Linked DNA regions of Shumkonia mesophila. The protein of the gene in region 1 interacts with the protein of each later gene in a pairwise test. Links are inferred from orthologs where the notes say so. Each region holds a gene or a part of one and is shown in the gene's direction. Other genes may lie near its edges. The genes, in order: cysE and cysK.

Evidence for each region.
Region 2: the proteins of cysE (region 1) and cysK interact in binary tests that used the Escherichia coli proteins (3 or more experiments, as listed by UniProt). The link is inferred for Shumkonia mesophila from one-to-one orthologs.

What each region holds. Positions count from the first base shown.
Region 1 is NZ_JAOTID010000006.1:163,644-166,732, reverse strand. What follows is about bases 157-2,929. They hold cysE (serine O-acetyltransferase), read left to right. Parts: upstream 157-1,038; coding sequence 1,039-1,821; downstream 1,822-2,929. Other genes in these bases: ODR01_RS12165 (cysteine desulfurase family protein), read left to right, coding at 2,344-2,929; ODR01_RS12170 (Rrf2 family transcriptional regulator), read left to right, coding at 1,852-2,322; ODR01_RS12180 (alpha/beta hydrolase), read right to left, coding at 163-810. Outside these bases: ODR01_RS12185 (hypothetical protein), read right to left, coding at 1-12; more of ODR01_RS12165, read left to right, coding at 2,930-3,089.
Region 2 is NZ_JAOTID010000001.1:419,984-423,283, forward strand. The notes cover bases 4-2,987. They hold cysK (cysteine synthase A), read left to right. Parts: upstream 4-989; coding sequence 990-1,985; downstream 1,986-2,987. Other genes in these bases: dut (dUTP diphosphatase), read left to right, coding at 4-404; ODR01_RS01810 (RrF2 family transcriptional regulator), read left to right, coding at 409-864; ODR01_RS01820 (HesA/MoeB/ThiF family protein), read left to right, coding at 2,015-2,809; ODR01_RS01825 (DsrE/DsrF/DrsH-like family protein), read left to right, coding at 2,799-2,987. Also shown: more of dut, read left to right, coding at 1-3; more of ODR01_RS01825, read left to right, coding at 2,988-3,245; ODR01_RS01830 (aminotransferase class IV), read right to left, coding at 3,242-3,300.

The sequences.
Region 1 (3,089 bases):
GAATGGGGTCATGATCGTGGGGTCGCGTTTTTTTTTGCTTATGAAGTTGAAAGCCAACGCATTATGGCGCAACCGAATCGGGAAATACATGAAAATCGGTCGCCTCCGGCGCGGAAATCGTCGGCGTCGGCGCGAAGGATTTGGTGGGAGACGAGGTCGCGATCAAGCGGTTTCCGTCAACGCCTTGTCGAGGTAGCTTTCGATATGCCCGTTGAGCTCGTCGAGGTGGCCGCCGAAGAAGTGGTCGGCCCCGTCGATGACGCGATAGTCGATCTTGATGTTCTTCTGGTTCGACAGCTTGTGGGCCAGTTTGTCGACCGAGGCGACGGGAATGATGTCGTCGACGTTGCCATGGACGATCATGCCTGACGACGGGCAGGGTGCCAGGAACGAGAAGTCGTGTATGCTGGCCGGCGGCGAAATGGCGATGAACCCGGAAATCTCGGGCCGGCGCATCATCAGCTGCATGCCGATCCAGGCGCCGAACGAATAGCCGCCGATCCAGCAGCCGGCGGCGTTGGGGTTGTGCCCCTGCATCCAGTCGAGCGCGGCGGCGGCGTCGCTGAGTTCGCCCTGCCCGTTGTCGAACTCGGCTTGCGAGCGGCCGACCCCGCGGAAGTTGAACCGCAGGGCGGAAAACCCACGCCGCACGAACGCCTGGTACATGCCGTAGACCAGCCTGTTGTTCATGGTCCCCCCGTGCTGCGGGTGGGGATGAAGCAACAGCGCGATCGGCGCATTGGTGCTTTTCGAGTGATGGTAACGGCCTTCGAGCCGGCCATCGGGGCCATTCAGGGTGACTTCAGGCATCGTCCTTCGCGAACGTTATCCCTAGCGGATTTCGAAAAATTCATGATGGTGAAAGGCAGGGAATCCCCGCAATTCACCAGACTGTCCGCCGACAAATCTTGATTAAATTTGTCGGATTTCCTATATAACCGGTGGTTTTGTGGGGGATTGACCCAGTAACACTGTCCCCAAAATTGAAACATCGTCGGTCGGACCACCGGAAAGCGCGCGTAGGATATAGAAGAGTCCATGTTTTTCAAGAGGCTTCGCAGCGACATCGACGCCATCATGGAACGCGATCCGGCGGCGCGCTCCCGGGCCGAGGTGGTGTTGTGCTATCCGGGCTTCCAGGCTCTGCTCATTTATCGCCTCGCCCACGGGCTGTGGTGCCGCGATTGGCTGCTGGCTGGCCGCTTCGTTTCCCATATCGGGAGGATCCTGACCAATATCGAAATCCATCCCGGGGCTTTCATTGGCAATCGCCTGGTCATCGACCATGGCTCGGGCGTGGTCATCGGCGAAACCTCGGTGATCGGCGATGACGTGACGCTCTATCAGGGCGTGACGCTGGGCGGCACCTCGCCGGCCGTCGACTCCCGCTCCCAGGCCAACCAGAAACGCCATCCGACGCTCGAAGACGGCGTCATCATTGGCTCGGGGGCCCAGGTTCTGGGGCCGATCGTCATCGGGGAAGGTGCCAGGGTCGGCGCCAACGCCGTGGTGACACGCGACATTCCGCGCGGCGTGACCGCCGCCGGCATTCCGGCCCGGGTCATCATGCCGCGCGACAAGCAGAAGGCCAAAGCCAAGGAATTCGTGGCCTACGGGACGCCGGTCGACGAACTGTTCGACCCGGTCCTTCGCAACATCGACACCATGCGTGGCCAGATGGGCCGGCTGGCCGAAAAGATCGAGGAATTGGAAGAGCGCCTTAGCGCCTATGAAGGTGCCGGGGCTGCCGTGAAAGGGTCGGATGACGATGACGAAGAATCGAAAGTCGTGGCGCGCGGCGGCAGCCGCGATGTCGCTTGAGGACGAACGGCGAACCAGGGGGACAGCGCGGTGAGACTAAGCACAAAAGGACGATACGCGGTGATGGCGATGGTCGACCTGGCCAGCCATAGCGGGGGTAAACCGGTGGCGCTGGCGGATATCGCCGACCGCCAGGAAATCTCGCTATCCTACCTCGAGCAGCTTTTCGGCAAGCTGCGCAAGGGCGGGCTGGTGAAAAGCGTGCGCGGCCCGGGGGGCGGCTATCTGCTGGCCCGCGAAGCCGGCGAAACGCGGGTTTCCGACATCATCATGGCGGTCGACGAACTGATCAAGGCGACCCGCTGTACGCCCGGCTCGCCGTCCGGCTGCCATCTCAACAAAAGCCGCTGCATGACCCACGACCTGTGGGAGGAGCTGGGCAACCAGATCTACCTGTACCTCAGTTCCGTCACCGTTTCCGACATCGTCGAGCGGCGCGTGCTGGGCAGCAGCGGCCTGATCTTCCAGGAATTGGAACAGAGCAGCGTCGCCGCCCGCTAGGCCCGGTTCCGGCAGGCGCTCATGAAGCCCATGAAGCCCCCGGTCTATCTCGATCACAACGCCACCACCCCCGTCCGGCCCGAGGCGGCCGAGGCGGTGGCGGCCGCGCTTTCGACGGTGGGCAACCCGTCCTCGGTCCATGCCTTTGGACGGGCGGCGCGCCGCCTGTTGGAAGAGGCCCGCGAAGCGGTCGCCGCGCTGGCCGGCGCGCCGGCCGCCGGCGTCGTCTTCACCGGCTGCGGTACCGAGGCCAATACCCTGGCGCTTTTGGGATGCAGCCGCCCGGCGGTCGTGGTGTCGGCCGTCGAGCACGATTCGGTCATCGGCGCCGCGCCGTCCGCCGCCGTGGTTCCGGTCGACGTCGACGGCCTGGTGGACCTCGACCACTTGGCGACGATGCTGGTGGGCATCGGGGAACTGGCGGTCGTTTCGGTGATGCTGGCCAACAACGAAACCGGGGTCATCCAGCCGGTGGCGCGGGTGGCCGAAATCGCCCGCCGGCACGGTGCCCTGGTCCATTGCGACGCCGTCCAGGCGGCCGGCCGCCTGCCTCTCGACATGAAATCGCTCGGCGTTCACATGATGACGCTGTCGGCCCACAAGATCGGCGGCCCACAGGGCATCGGCGCGCTTCTCGTCGAAGAGGGGGTTTCCATCGAGCCCCTGCTGAGGGGCGGCGGCCAGGAAGGCCGGCGGCGGGCCGGCACCCAGAACCTGCCCGGCGCCGCCGGATTTGGTGCCGCCGCGCGGGTGGCCATGGCCCAATT
Region 2 (3,300 bases), on another replicon or contig:
CGGCCTACGCCACGCCGGGCAGCGCCGGGGTCGACCTGATGGCGGCCATCGCGGCGCCGCTGGCCCTGGCGCCGGGGGCCCGCCGGCTGGTCCCTTCCGGCATCGCCATCGCGCTGCCCGAGGGGTATGAGGCGCAGGTGCGGCCGCGCTCGGGCCTGGCCATCAAGCACGGCATCATCCTGGTCAACTCGCCCGGCACCGTCGATGCCGACTACCGTGGCGAGATCATGGTCATCCTCGCCAACATCGGGGCCGAGACCTTCACCGTCGAACCGGGCATGCGCATCGCCCAGATGGTGGTCGCCCCGGTCAGCCACGTCGCCTGGGAACCGGTCGACGCCCTTCCGGAAAGCGGACGGGGCACCGGCGGTTTCGGCTCGACCGGCCTCCACGCAAAGGGTTGAACCCATGTTTCGTGTGTCCAAGAAAATGCTGTTCGCCATCGAGGCGGTCCTCGACATCGCCTATCACGCCGGCAGCGAGCCGGTGCAGAGCCGCGAGATCACGCGCCGCCAGGGCATTCCCCGGCGCTATCTGGAACAGGCCCTGCAAAACCTGGTGCGCGAGGGCGTGCTGATCGGCGTCCGGGGGCCGCGCGGCGGCTATCGGCTGGCCCGCGAGCGGCGGCGCATTTCGGTCGGCGACATCGTCAGGGTGGTGCGCGCCATGGACGGTTCGGAGGACCCGCTGGAGGACGTCGGCGGCTCCAGCCTGGGGCACGACGTCATCCGCCCGATGTGGCTGGAACTCCAGCAGTCGGTGCTGGTTTCGCTCGACGAAATCACCATCGATTCGCTGTGCACGCGGGCCGACGAGGCGGGAATCGTCAGCGAAGGCCGGCGCAATCTCGATTTCACCATCTGAGGCCCCCATCTGCCTTGGATCGATGTCGCATGGCGGCCGTCGGGAAACCACATTCTCCTTGACGGAATTGCCTGGAAATAACATTTTTTTTGAGGATATTCATTAGCCACGGAAGGGCCTGACCCATGAGCACTCGCCCCAGCGTCGTTTCGGAAGCCGCTTTCACGTCGGAATTTCGCGGACGCATCTACGACAGCATCGTCGATACCATCGGCGCCACGCCCCTGGTCCGCCTCTCCAAGCTGGCCGAGGACGCCGGCAGCAAGGCGATCATCCTCGGCAAGTGCGAGTTCTTCAATCCGCTGGCCTCGGTCAAGGACCGCATCGGGCTGGCCATGGTCGAGGCGGCCGAGGCCGCCGGCCGCATCGGGCCCGGCACGCTGCTGGTCGAGCCGACCTCGGGCAACACCGGCATCGCGCTGGCCTTCGTCTGCGCCGCCAAGGGCTACCGGCTGATCCTCACCATGCCCGAAAGCATGTCGGTCGAGCGGCGCAAGATGCTGGCCCTGCTGGGCGCCGAGCTGGAACTGACCCCCGCCGCCAAGGGCATGACCGGGGCGATTGCCCGGGCCGCCGAGATCGTCGAGCAGAACCCCGTCGCCATCATGCTCCAGCAGTTCGAGAACCCGGCCAACCCGGCCGTGCACCGCCTGACCACCGCGGAAGAGATCTGGACCGACACGGCCGGCAAGGCCGATGTGCTGGTATCGGGTGTCGGCACCGGCGGCACGCTGACCGGCGTCGGCGAGGTCCTGAAGGCGCGCAAGCCTTCCTTCAAGGTCGTCGCCGTGGAGCCCGAGGACAGCCCGGTGCTGTCGGGCGGCGTGCCGGGGCCGCACAAGATCCAGGGCATCGGGGCCGGATTCGTGCCCAAGATCCTCAACGCCTCGATCATCGACGAGGTCTTGAAGATCGGCAACGAAACCGCGTTTGCCACCGCCCGCAAAGCGGCCCGCCTGGAGGGGCTGCCGGGCGGCATCTCGTCGGGCGCGGCGCTGGCCGCGGCGCTGGAGTTGGGCCAGCGGCCCGACATGGAAGGCAAGATGATCGTCGCCATCCTGCCCTCGTTTGCCGAGCGCTATCTGTCGACCGCCCTTTTCGACGGCCTCGGCGTCGAGTAGAAAGGCTTCCGGCCACGCCGGACGACACCATGGATTTCACCGAGGAACAGATCAACCGCTACGCCCGCCACATCCTGCTGCCCGAGGTCGGCGGCGAGGGCCAGGCCCGCCTGCTTTCCTCGCGCGTCCTGGTGGTCGGGGCCGGCGGGCTGGGCTCGCCGCTGCTGCTCTACCTGGCGGCGGCGGGAGTGGGGACGTTAGGCGTGGTCGACGACGACGCCGTCGACCTCACCAACCTGCAGCGCCAGATCGTGCACAGGACGGCAAGCGTCGGCCGGATGAAGGCCGACAGCGCCGCCGAGACGCTGGCGGCCGTCAACCCGGGGGTGAAGGTGATCCGCCATCCGGTGCGCTTCACCGCCGCCAACGCGGAGGAGCTGATGGCCGGCTACGACGTGGTGGCCGACGGCAGCGACAACTTCGAGACCAAGTTCCTGCTCAACGACGCCTGCTACTTCGCCAAAAAGCCCCTGGTCGGCGGCGCCATCCTGCGCTTCGCCGGCCAGGTCTATACCTTCAAGGCCTACGAGGAGGGCGACGGGCCCTGCTATCGCTGCATCTTCCGCGAGCCGCCGCCGCCCGATTCGGTGCCGACCTGCGCCCAGGCCGGCGTGCTGGGCGCGCTGTGCGGCCTGGTCGGCTCGACCCAGGCGGTCGAGGTGCTCAAGGAACTTCTGGGCATCGGCGAAAGCCTGGCCGGCTCGCTTTTGGTCATCGACGCGCTGACCACCACGTTTCGCAAGATCCGCGCCAAGCGCGACCCCGGCTGCCCGCTGTGCGGTGCCCACCCGTCCATCCGGGATCTTTCGATCCATGCCCACTGAGGCCAGCCCGGACAAGCTTTCCCTCGTCGTCTTCTCGGGCGACTTCGACAAGGTCCACTACGCCCTGGTGCTGGCCAGCGGCGCCGCCGCCATCGGCAAGGCGGTGACCCTTTTCTTCACCATGGAGGCCAGCCGCGCCCTGATGAAACCGGCCGCCGACGGTACGCCTTCGTGGCGCGCACTGCCGGTGGCGAGCGACGGTTGGGCCGACGCCGGGGCCATGGACGACGCCTTCGCGGCCAGGGGCGTCGCCACCTTCGAGGAACTGCTGACGGCCTGCCCGGAACTCGGCGTGCGCTTCCTGGTCTGCGAGATGGGCCTGAAGGCGATGGATCTCTCCCGCACCGACCTCCGGGGCGACATCCCGATCGAGGACGGCGGCGTCGTCACCTTCGTCACCGACGCCTCGGCCAAAGGCGCCATGCTGTTCATTTAGGGCCTTTCCCGCCCCAGGACCAGGCCGCCCAGCGACGCCCACACCGGGCCCGGCC